DNA from 3 places in the Streptomyces sp. WI03-4A genome. Region 1 is predicted to be linked to each of the others. Evidence: riboswitches for the same ligand, from Rfam matches in the RefSeq annotation. Region 1 holds a riboswitch; each other region holds the start of a gene.
The links. Region 1 has a riboswitch for thiamine pyrophosphate ahead of PV343_RS22255 (thiamine ABC transporter substrate binding subunit). Riboswitches for the same ligand answer to the same signal wherever they lie in the genome.
Positions count from the first base shown of each region.

Region 1 (3,936 bases):
GCCATCGGCAACTCCGCCGCCCAGGGAGAGCTCTCCCTCGCCCTGCTGCTGATCATCGGCTTCGGCCTGCACAACGCCACCGAGGGCTTCGGGATCGTCGCCCCGCTCGCCGCTGAGGGCGAACGCCCATCCTGGGTCAGCCTGCTGTGGCTCGGCCTGATCGGCGGCGGTCCCACCTTCCTGGGCACTCTCGTCGGCCAGCACCTGGTCAACGACACGCTCTCGATCGCCTTCCTCGGCCTTGCCGCGGGCTCCATCCTCTACGTCGTCATCGAACTGCTGGCCGTCGCCCGCAGGACCGGACTCAAGACCCTCACCACCTGGTGCATCCTGCTCGGCCTCCTGCTCGGCTTCGCCACCGACGCGATCGTCACGGCCGCAGGCGCCTGAGACGCGAAGTCTCCCACCCGGTGCCTTCCGCGCGGCCCACCGGCGAGGCCACCGGTCGGCAGCCCTTCGGCGTCTTCCCGCGTACAGATGGCGTGCCGAACGCCATAGCGCCGGCGGAGATCACATCTACGCCGCAGGGAATGGACCCTCCGGTCCTCGGGGGCGCCGTGTGGGATGAGGTCTCCTGGCACGCGGACAACAACCAGGTCAGGGGTCGCCTCGATGAGCGGCAGCCCGGCCGACGAGTGATCATTCCTGGGCCGTCCCCGGGCCGTCCGAGGTCGCTCAGCAGCGACTGACGGCGTCTGCTGACGACCGTCGTAGCAGGCGACAGCCGCAGGTCACCGAGTTTGATCTGCGACACTGGTAACGCCATGCCTAATCCCGGAGAACTCACCTTTGTCGCGCCGCGCGGAGCCAAGAAGCCGCCGCGGCATCTTGCCGATCTCTCGCCTGCCGAGCGCAAGGACGTCGTGGCCGAGATCGGTGAGAAGCCGTTTCGCGCCAAGCAACTGTCGCAGCACTACTTCGCGCGGTACGCGCACGACCCGGAGCAGTGGACCGACATCCCCGCCGGGGCGCGCGGCAAGCTGCAGGAAGCGCTGTTCCCCGAGCTGATGACCGTCGTGCGGCATCTGTCGACCGACCAGGGGACGACCCGCAAGACGCTGTGGCGGCTGTTCGACGGGACGCTGGTCGAGTCCGTGCTGATGCGCTACCCGGACCGGGTGACGATGTGCATCAGTTCGCAGGCCGGGTGCGGGATGAACTGCCCGTTCTGCGCGACCGGACAGGCGGGGCTCGACCGCAACCTGTCGACCGCCGAGATCGTGCACCAGATCGTCGACGGCATGCGCGCGCTGCGCGACGGCGAGGTGCCCGGCGGCCCCGCGCGGCTCTCCAACATCGTCTTCATGGGGATGGGCGAGCCGCTCGCCAACTACAAGCGGGTCGTGACGGCCATCCGGGCGCTCACCGACCCCGCGCCCGACGGGCTCGGGCTCTCGCAGCGCGGGATCACCGTGTCGACGGTCGGGCTCGTGCCGGCCATCCACCGGTTCGCCGACGAGGGCCTCAAGTGCCGGCTCGCGATCTCCCTGCACGCCCCCGACGACGAGCTGCGCGACACCCTCGTCCCCGTGAACACGCGGTGGAAGGTGCGCGAGGTGCTCGACGCCGGGTTCGAGTACGTGGAGAAGTCCGGGCGCCGGCTGTCCATCGAGTACGCCCTGATCCGCGACATCAACGACCAGGCATGGCGGGGCGACCGGCTGGGCCGGCTGCTCCGGGGCAGGCCGGTGCACGTCAACCTCATTCCGCTGAACCCGACGCCCGGGTCGAAGTGGACCGCCTCACGGCCCGAGGACGAGAAGGCCTTCGTCGAGGCCATCGCGGCGCACGGGGTGCCGGTCACCGTCCGGGACACCCGTGGTCAGGAGATCGACGGTGCCTGTGGTCAGCTCGCCGCCACCGAGCGGTAACCTGACCCGGTCAGTACATCTTCATATTCCGACAGGGGAGCGCCACAGCGCTGAGAGTGCGGCAACCGGGCCGCAGACCCTCTGAACCTCGCCCAGGTCATTCTGGGTAGGAAGTTCGGTCACCACTCAAGCTGTTGCGCCCTGCCCGGGCACCCTCGCGGAGCCCGGGCGGGGCCGCGTCTCTTCCTGGCCAACCCCCAGGAGGACAATCAGTGCACCACAAGACCTTCGTGGCCGCGGCGGCCGGGCTCGGCATGGTCACCATGTCCGCGCTCACCGGCTGCGGGTCGACGGACGCCAAGGAGTCCACGGACTCCAAGACCGTGACCCTGGTCAGCCACGACTCGTGGGCCGTCTCCAAGAACGTGCTCAAGGACTTCGAGAAGCGGTCCGGGTACAAGGTCAGGGTCCTCAAGAGCGGCGACGCCGGCCAGGCCGTCAACAAGGCGATCCTGACCAAGGACAACCCGCAGGGCGACGTCTTCTTCGGCGTCGACAACACCCTGCTGTCCCGTGCCCTCGACAACGGCCTCTTCCAGCCGTACGCGGCCAAGGGGCTCGGCACGGTCGGCGCCGAGTACCAGCTCGACAAGGCCAAGCACCGCGTCACCCCGATCGACTTCGGCGACATCTGCGTCAACTACGACAAGGCGTACTTCGGCGAGCACCGTCTGAAGCCGCCGCAGACCTTCGCCGACCTGGCCAAGCCCGCGTACAAGAACCTCCTCGTCACCGAGAACGCCGCCACCTCCTCGCCCGGCCTCGGCTTCCTGCTCGGCAGCGCCGCCAGCTACGGCGACCAGGGCTGGCCGGACTACTGGAAGAAGCTCAAGGCCAACGGCGTCAAGGTCGTCGACGGCTGGGAGCAGGCCTACTACCAGGAGTTCTCCGGCTCCTCGGAGGGCAAGAAGGCCGGCGGCGACCGCCCGCTCGTCGTGTCCTACGCCTCCTCGCCGCCCGCCGAGGTGATCTACGCCAAGAAGCGCCCCAGCACCGCCCCGACCGGCGTGGCGGGCGGCACCTGCTTCCGGCAGATCGAGTTCGCCGGGCTGCTGAGCAACGCGCACAACACCAAGGGCGGCAAGGCGCTCGTCGACTTCCTGCTCTCCAAGAAGTTCCAGCAGGACATGCCGCTGAACATGTTCGTGTACCCGGTGGTGAAGGGTGCGACCGTACCCGCCGAGTTCACCGAGTACGGGCCGGTCGCCAAGAACCCGGAGACCCTGGCCCCCGGGAAGATCGCCGCCAACCGTGACCAGTGGGTCAAGTCGTGGACGTCGCTCGTACTGAAGTAGCCCCCCGCGGGGGCGGCCGCACGAGGAGCGCGGCGCGGCTCGGCCTGATGGCCCTGCCCGTCGCGTTCTTCGCGGTGTTCTTCGCCTGGCCGGTGGCCGCGATCGTCGCGCGCGGACTGAAGGTGGACGGCGGCTGGCAGTTCGGCCGGATGGCGGACGTCGTCACCCAGCCGGACATCCGGCACGTGCTGTGGTTCACCACCTGGCAGGCCCTGGCCTCCACCGCGCTCACCCTGCTGCTCGCGCTGCCCGCCGCCTATGTCTTCGCCCGCCTCGACTTTCCCGGCAGACAGCTGCTGCGGGCGGTCGTCACCGTCCCGTTCGTACTGCCGACCGTCGTGGTCGGGACCGCCTTCCTCGCCCTCGTCGGGCGCGGCGGGCTGCTGGACGAACTGTGGGGCGTACGACTGGACACCACGGTCTGGGCGATCCTGCTGGCGCACGTCTTCTTCAACTACGCGGTCGTCGTCCGCACGGTGGGCGGGCTCTGGGCCCAGCTCGACCCCCGGCAGGAACAAGCGGCCCGGATGCTCGGCGCCTCCCCCCTGCACGCCTGGCGGAAGGTCACCCTGCCCGCGCTCGCGCCCGCCGTGGCCGCCGCCGCGCTGATGGTGTTCCTGTTCACCTTCACCTCCTTCGGCGTTGTGCAGATCCTCGGCGGTCCCACCTTCTCCACCCTCGAAGTGGAGATCTACCGGCAGACCTCCGAGGTCTTCGACCTGTCGACGGCCGCCGTCCTCACCCTCGTCCAGTTCGTCGCGGTCGGTGCG
Region 1 covers NZ_JARAUO010000022.1:55,377-59,312, reverse strand. Annotated here, with positions in the region: gene PV343_RS22265 (ZIP family metal transporter) at 1-390, shown strand, start outside; gene rlmN (23S rRNA (adenine(2503)-C(2))-methyltransferase RlmN) at 765-1,871, shown strand; TPP riboswitch at 1,895-2,002, shown strand; gene PV343_RS22255 (thiamine ABC transporter substrate binding subunit) at 2,084-3,166, shown strand; gene PV343_RS22250 (iron ABC transporter permease) at 3,214-3,936, shown strand, end outside.

Region 2 (3,936 bases), on a different contig from region 1:
TCTTTGCGTCAATCTCGGTCACGGGAACCAGCCTAGGCGCTCCGCCGGTCCGGCCGCGATGTGGCGTGGTGCGTCCGCGGGCGTCACGCGGGCGCCGTCGTGGCTGGTGGCGCCGTTCCCCGTGCCCCTCGCGGGGCGCCGGTCAGTCGGCCGTGGCGTCCTTCAGCGGGCGGGTCGGGTCGGGCAGGGCCTCGGGGTCCATGCGGCGGCCGGACTCGATCAGGCGGCGGCCCTGGGCCAGGTCGCGGGGCCTGCCGACGGCCAGCAGCGCCACCAGGCGGTCCTCGCGCAGCCAGCAGACGGTCCAGGCCGGGCTCGCCGGGTCGCCGCGCCACACCGTGCGGTCGGCCGCGGCGTGGTGGCCGGCGTACTGGACGAACCGGCCGAACTGCTCCGACCAGAAGTACGGCACCGGGTCGTAGGTCACCGGGAGCTCGCCCAGGACGTTCGCCGCGACCGTGCGCGGGCCCTGCAGGGCGTTGTCCCAGTGGTGGACGAGCAGCCGGGCGCCGTAGCGGGCCGAGGGGAAGGAGGCGCAGTCGCCGACCGCGTACACGTCCTCGGCCGAGGTGCGCAGGTGGGCGTCGGCCACCACCTCGCCGTCCGCGCCCAGCTCGATGCCGGAGCCGGCCAGCCAGCCGGTAGCCGGGCGGGCACCGATGCCGACGACGACGGCGTCCGCGGGCAGCCGTGTGCCGTCGGCGAGCTCCACCAGGCCGGGCTCGACGCGCTCCACGCGCGCGCCGGTGCGCAGCCCGGCGCCGCTGTCGGCGTACCAGGCGGTCATGCGCGCGGCGACCTCGGCGGGCAGGGCGCCGGCCAGCGGCCGGTCGGCGGCCTCCACCACGGTCACCTCGCAGCCGGCCTCGCGGGCGGCCGTGGCGAACTCGGCGCCGATCCAGCCGGCGCCGACGACCACGATGTGGTGCTGGGCCGCGAGGACGGGCCGCAGCCGCTCGGCGTCGTCCAGGGTGCGCAGCAGGTGCACGCCGGGCACGCCCTCGGTGCCCGGCAGCCGGACCGGCTCGGCGCCGGTGGCGAGCACCAGGACGTCGTACGCGACGGGGCCTGCCTCGGTGTCCAGTTCGTGGTCGGCGGGGCGCACGCCCAGCGCCTCGCAGCCGAGCCGCAGTTCGATGCCGAGGGACTCGAAGTCGACGTCGAAGGCGGAGCCCTCGGCCGTGCCGAGCAGCACGGCCTTGGACAGCGGCGGCCGGTCGTACGGCTGGTGGGGCTCGGCGCCGATCAGCGTGACCGTGCCCGTGTAGCCCTGCTCCCGCAGGGCCACGGCGGTCTGCACCCCGGCCATGCCGGCGCCGACGACGACCACGCGTCCCGGCTGTGACGTGCTCTGTTGCGGTGTCTGCTCGCTCACCCGATCACCATAGACAACTGACGAAACGTCAGTCAGGGGGCGTGCTCGGTGACCTGTTCCACAATGCTCGTCCCGGCCCCCGGCTGGGACTCCCACTCCCAGGTCTCCTCCAGCCGCACCCGCCCGTCCGGCAGCTCCACGACCGCCGACACGCAGTGCCCCGAGGAGGTGGTGCCGTCCCGCTTGAGCTGCACGTACCGGAAGTCCAGCCGGTCGCCCTCGCGGGTGCCGACCAGATGGCCGCGCACGACGTCGCCGCCGGTGTAATCGGCCCAGACGGCGCCGTCCCGCTCGTGGTACGCGAACCGGGTGCGCGTCCCCACCTGGCCCGGGGCCTGGTCCGCCACCGGCGCCAGGACGAGTCCGTCGAGCGAGCGGGCCATGCGCGGGGCTCCCTTACGAGTGACGTGCCGTGCGGGCTAGGGTGGCCACCGTACAAGCACTCGCGGGAGCCCGGACGCACCGGGCTGAGAGGGAGGCTGGCGGCCTCCGACCGTACGAACCTGATCCGGGTCATGCCGGCGAAGGGAGGGGCTGGACGCCCATGTCGTCACGTACGTCCGACGTCCTCGTCATCGGGGGCGGGATCATCGGTCTGGTCACGGCCTGGCGTGCCGTGCAGCGCGGGCTCGCCACGGCCGTGGTGGACCCCGAGCCCGGCGGCGGGGCCGCGCGGGTCGCGGCGGGGATGCTGGCCGCGGTCACCGAACTGCACTACGGCGAGGAGACGCTGCTCGCGCTGAACCTGGAGTCCGCCCGGCGCTACCCGGACTTCGCGGCCGAGCTGACCGAGCTGACCGGTCACGACCTCGGCTACCGCCGCTGCGGGACGCTCGCCGTCGCGCTGGACGCCGACGACCGCGCCCACCTGCGCGAACTGCACGCGCTCCAGCAGCGTTCGGGCCTGGAGTCGGAGTGGCTGTCGGGCCGGGACTGCCGGCGCCTGGAGCCGATGCTGGCGCCCGGTGTGCGCGGCGGCCTGCGGGTCGACGGCGACCACCAGATCGACCCGCGGCGGCTGGCGTCGGCCCTGGTGGCCGCCTGTGAGCGGGCCGGGGTGGTGTTCCACCGGGCGTGGGCCGAGCGGCTCGACGTCGTGCGGGACCGGGCCGCCGGGGTCACCACGGCGGACGGCACCGCGCTGGTCGCGGGCCGGGTGGTGCTCGCGGGCGGCAGCCTGAGCGGGCGTCTGGCGGGCGTGCCGGACGAGGTGCTGCCACCGGTGCGGCCGGTGAAGGGGCAGGTGCTGCGGCTGACCGTGCCCCGCCGCTGCGCGCCCTTCCTGAACCGGACCGTGCGGGCGGTGGTACGCGGCAGCCAGGTCTACCTGGTGCCCCGGGAGAACGGCGAGCTGGTGGTCGGCGCGACCAGCGAGGAGCTGGGCTGGGACACGACGGTGACCGCGGGGGGCGTGTACGAGCTGCTGCGCGACGCGCACGAGCTGGTGCCGGGGATCACCGAGCTGCCCCTCACCGAGACCCGGGCCGGTCTGCGCCCCGGCTCCCCGGACAACGCGCCGCTGCTCGGCCCGTCGGGGCTCGACGGGCTGCTGCTGGCCACCGGGCACTACCGCAACGGGGTGCTGCTCACCCCGGTCACCGGGGACGTGATGGCCGAGGTCCTGACGAGCGGGGAGCTGCCGCCCGAGGCCCGGCCGTTCACCCCCCGGCGCTTCGGCGCCGTCCTCGTGGAGCAGCCCGCATGAACATCTCCGTCAACGGGCGGCCGAGGCGGGTCGCCCCGGGCACCGCGCTGGACGCCCTCGTCAGGACCCTCACCGCGGCGCCCTCCGGGGTGGCCGCCGCCGTCAACGAGACCGTCGTCCCGCGCACGCGGTGGGCGGCCACGACCCTCGCCGAGGGGGACCGCGTCGAGGTCCTCACCGCCGTCCAGGGAGGCTGAGCCATGGCAGACGACCCCTTCGTCCTCGGCGGGCTGCCGCTGGGCTCCCGGCTGATCATGGGGACCGGCGGCGCGCCGAGCCTGGAGGTGCTGGAGCGGGCGCTGGTCGCCTCCGGCACCGAGCTGACCACCGTCGCGATGCGGCGGGTCGACCCGTCCGTGCACGGCTCGGTGCTGTCGGTGCTCCAGCGGCTGGGCATCCGGGTGCTGCCGAACACTGCGGGCTGCTTCACCGCCGGGGAGGCCGTGCTGACCGCCCGGCTCGCCCGGGAGGCGCTGGGCACCGATCTGGTCAAGCTGGAGGTCATCGCCGACGAGCGGACCCTGCTGCCGGATCCGGTGGAGCTGCTGGACGCGGCGGAGACCCTGGTCGACGACGGGTTCACGGTGCTGCCGTACACCAACGACGACCCGGTGCTCGCCCGCAAGCTGGAGGACGTGGGCTGTGCGGCGGTGATGCCGCTGGGCTCGCCGATCGGGTCCGGGCTCGGCATCCGCAACCCGCACAACTTCGAGCTGATCGTCGAGCGGGCGGGCGTACCGGTGATCCTGGACGCGGGCGCCGGCACCGCCTCGGACGTGGCGCTGGCGATGGAGCTGGGGTGCGCCGGGGTGATGCTGGCCTCCGCCGTCACCCGGGCCCAGCGGCCCACGACGAT
Region 2 covers NZ_JARAUO010000040.1:19,377-23,312, forward strand. Annotated here, with positions in the region: gene PV343_RS31140 (Rv2175c family DNA-binding protein) at 1-22, opposite strand, end outside; gene PV343_RS31145 (NAD(P)/FAD-dependent oxidoreductase) at 143-1,375, opposite strand; gene PV343_RS31150 (hypothetical protein) at 1,408-1,758, opposite strand; TPP riboswitch at 1,811-1,922, shown strand; gene thiO (glycine oxidase ThiO) at 1,920-3,080, shown strand; gene thiS (sulfur carrier protein ThiS) at 3,077-3,277, shown strand; gene PV343_RS31165 (thiazole synthase) at 3,281-3,936, shown strand, end outside.
Region 2: it holds a riboswitch for thiamine pyrophosphate, as region 1 does, so the genes downstream of both, thiO (glycine oxidase ThiO) here and PV343_RS22255 (thiamine ABC transporter substrate binding subunit) in region 1, are expected to answer to the same signal.

Region 3 (3,936 bases), on a different contig from region 1:
CACGATGGCCCTCTCGCTCCCCGCCCGTCAGGCGGAGCGGCTGCTGCCCGCCGCCCGCCGGCTGCAGGGAGAGATCGGGCGCCATCTGGGTGCCCTTACCCTCTCTATCAGTATCTGAAAACTCACTCCTTGTGATCTCCCGTGTACTTTCAGCAAGATTTGACCACGGTCGAGGGATCAATCCCGGCCAGTCGATGTCATATGACGGGGTAGGCGATGCGCGAATCCGTACAGGCAGAAGTCATGATGAGCTTTCTCGTGTCCGAGGAGCTCTCCTTCCGCATTCCGGTGGAGTTGCGCTACGAGACCTGTGATCCCTATGCCGTGCGGCTCACCTTCCACCTCCCCGGTGACGCCCCGGTGACCTGGGCCTTCGGCCGTGAGCTGCTGATCGACGGAGTGGGGCGGCCGTGCGGGGAGGGCGACGTGCACATCGCTCCCGCCGACGCCGAGGTGCTGGGCGAGGTGCTGATCCGGCTTCAGGTCGGCTGCGACCACGCCTTGTTCCGCTCCTCGACGCCGCCGCTGGTGGCCTTCCTCGACCGCACGGACAAGCTGGTCCCGCTCGGCCAGGAGGGCGCGCTGGCGGACTTCGACGCCCACCTCGACGAGGCGCTGGACCGCATCCTGGCCGAGGAGCAGAGCGCGGGCTGAGGCGCCTGCGGAGCGGGGTGCGGCGGTGTCCGCCGAGCCGCGTCCGGGCCTGCGCGGGAGCGCGTGACGCCGTGCAGGAACGCTTCTTCAGGGGGGCGCCCCCCGGCTCACCGCTTCCGGCGACGGCCCCGGCCGGCGCGCACGGGAGCGGCCTCCGTCCCCGGGGCCGCCTTCGCGGGTCCCGGCCGGTCGGCCGACACCACCACGGCGGCCAGCACGGTGGTGAGCGGGACGGACGCGACCAGGCCGATCGACCCCACCAGCGTGCGCACGATCTCCTCGGCCACCAGCTCACTGTTGGCCACCGTGCCCACGCTGCTCTGCGCGATCGAGAACAGCAGCAGCAGCGGGAGCGCGGCACCGGCGTAGGCGAGGACCAGGGTGTTGACGACCGAGGCGATGTGGTCGCGGCCGATCCGGATGCCCGCCCGGTACAGTCCGCGCCGGCCCATCGCCGGATTGGCCTCGTGCAGCTCCCAGACCGCCGAGGTCTGGGTCACCGTCACATCGTCCAGGACGCCCAGCGATCCGATGATGACGCCGGCCAGCAGCAGACCGCTCATGTCGATCGACGGGTACAGGCCGTGGATCAGACCGGTGCTGTCGTCCGTGTTGCCGGTGAGCGCGGCCCAGTCGATGAACTCCGAGCCGAGGACGCCGATCAGCAGAAGGGAGACGAGCGTGCCGAGCACCGCGACCGACGTACGGGCGGACAGGCCATGGCACATGTAGAGGGCGATGAGCATGATCGCGCTCGACCCGACCACGGCCACCAGCAGCGGGTTCGATCCCTGGAGGATCGCCGGCAGGATGAACAGGGTGAGCACCAGGAAGCTCACGGCGAGTGCGACCAGCGCCATGACGCCCCGCAGGCGGCCCACGACCACGACGGCGAGCGCGAAGATCCCCGCGAGCAGGGCCATCGGGACCTTCCGGCTCACGTCGGTGACGGAGTACTGCAGTTCCCTGGGGGCCGAGGGCTCGTAGGCGACCACGACCTTCTCGCCCTGGTGCAACTGCCGTGTCTGGTCGGGCTGCACGATCTCGGTGAACGTACGGCCCTTGTCCTTGCCGGTGTCGACCCGGACCGTGGCCTTCTTGCAGGTGCCCTTCTCCTTCTGCGGAGTGGTACCGCCCGTGGTCCCGGCGGTGCCGCCGGTCGCGGCGCCGCCGCCCCCCGAGGCGTTGACCGCGCTGCAGCTGACCTCCACCACCTGGGCGACGGTGGCCTGCTGCGTCTGGCGGTCGAAGCCGACGCCGGTGCGCTCGTGCGATGGCGCTCCCCCGGGCCACAGCACCACCAGGCCGACCACGACCGCCGCGGTGAACGGGATCAGGACGGCCGCGATGACCTTGCGCAGGTGCTTCGAGACCGGGGCGGCCGGCCCATGACTGTGACTGTGACCGTGGCTGTGGCCCTGACCGGGGCCCTGGTCGTGTGGATGTCCGTGACCGGGTTCCGGGGCATGACCGTGCGCCGGGCCGTGCCCGGGGTCACGACCGGGGCCCGGGACAGGCCCTGGGACGGGGTGTGCGGGTCTCTGGTGATGTACGGCGCCCCGGTCGTCGGGATGGGCCCGCACCGGCCCACCACGCGGTACGTGGCCGTCATGGCCGTGTCCGTCGCCCTGCCCGGAGCCGCCCTCGCGCGGTGGCTCGGACGGCGGATAGGGGTACTGGTCCATGGTGGTCACCGCCCGATCATCGCAAGAACGAGAGAGGCCCTCTGTTCACCGCGCCCGAGTTGACGCTAGCGTGGAGGCACCTTTGCACACGCGGGAGCTCGGAGCACCGGGCTGAGAGGGCGCTGACCTCCGTATACGCGATGTTTCACGTGGAACGTGTTTCACGGGGAGCATCGATGGACGGAAGCCGCTGCGTCGACCGCCGAACCTGTTACCGGGTAATGCCGGCGTAGGGAGTAGGTCTCATGACCAACAAGGACGCACGCACGCCTGCCTCCGTCCAGGACGACATGTCCCAGGAGGCCGGGAAGTCCATCGGCTGGCACAAGGCGTACGTCGAGGGCACCCGCTCCGACCTGCGCGTGCCGGTCCGTCAGGTGCACCTCACCAACGGGCAGTCGGTCACCTTGTACGACACGTCGGGCCCGTACACCGATCCACTCGTCGACACCGACGTCCGCCGGGGGCTGGCACCTCTGCGGGAGAACTGGATCATCGCCCGCGGCGACACCGAGGAGTACGCGGGCCGTCCCGTCCGGCCCGAGGACGACGGCATCAAGCACACCGCACCGCGCGGCGGACTGCGCAACCTGGACGCGGTCTTCCCCGGCCGTCCCCGCCAGCCGCGCCGGGGCCGCGCGGGCGAGGCGGTCACCCAGCTCGCCTACGCACGCCGGGGCGAGATCACGCCGGAGATGGAGTTCGTCGCGCTCCGGGAGAACGTCGATCCCGACGTGGTCCGCGAGGAGATCGCGGCAGGGCGCGCGGTGCTGCCGGCCAACGTCAACCACCCGGAGATCGAGCCGATGATCATCGGCAAGCGGTTCCTGGTGAAGGTCAACGCCAACATCGGCAACTCCGCGGTCACCTCCTCCATCGAGGAGGAGGTCGAGAAGATGACCTGGGCGACCCGCTGGGGCGCCGACACCGTCATGGACCTCTCCACCGGCCGCAACATCCACACCACCCGCGAGTGGGTGCTGCGCAACTCCCCCGTCCCCATCGGCACGGTGCCGCTCTACCAGGCACTGGAGAAGGTCGACGGCAAGGCCGAGGAACTGACCTGGGAGATCTACAAGGACACCGTCATCGAGCAGGCCGAGCAGGGCGTGGACTACATGACCGTCCACGCGGGCGTCCGCCTGCCGTACGTGCCGCTCACCGCCCGCCGCAAGACCGGCATCGTCTCGCGCGGCGGCTCCATCATGGCCGCGTGGTGCCTGGCGCACCACAAGGAATCGTTCCTGTACGAGAACTTCGAGGAGCTCTGCGAGATCCTCGCCGCCTACGACGTCACGTACTCGCTGGGCGACGGCCTGCGGCCGGGATCGATCGCCGACGCCAATGACGAAGCCCAGTTCGCGGAGTTGCGCACGCTCGGGGAACTCAACCGGATCGCCAGGCGTTTTGACGTACAGACGATGATCGAGGGCCCGGGGCACGTCCCGATGCACAAGATCAAGGAGAACATCGACCTTCAGCAGGAGATCTGCGATGAAGCTCCGTTCTATACGCTCGGCCCGCTGACCACGGACGTCGCGCCGGCGTACGACCACATCACCTCCGGCATCGGCGCCGCGATGATCGCCTGGTGGGG
Region 3 covers NZ_JARAUO010000026.1:56,562-60,497, reverse strand. Annotated here, with positions in the region: gene PV343_RS24545 (IclR family transcriptional regulator) at 1-118, shown strand, start outside; gene PV343_RS24540 (SsgA family sporulation/cell division regulator) at 217-654, shown strand; gene PV343_RS24535 (YibE/F family protein) at 762-2,348, opposite strand; TPP riboswitch at 2,420-2,592, shown strand; gene thiC (phosphomethylpyrimidine synthase ThiC) at 2,585-3,936, shown strand, end outside.
Region 3: it holds a riboswitch for thiamine pyrophosphate, as region 1 does, so the genes downstream of both, thiC (phosphomethylpyrimidine synthase ThiC) here and PV343_RS22255 (thiamine ABC transporter substrate binding subunit) in region 1, are expected to answer to the same signal.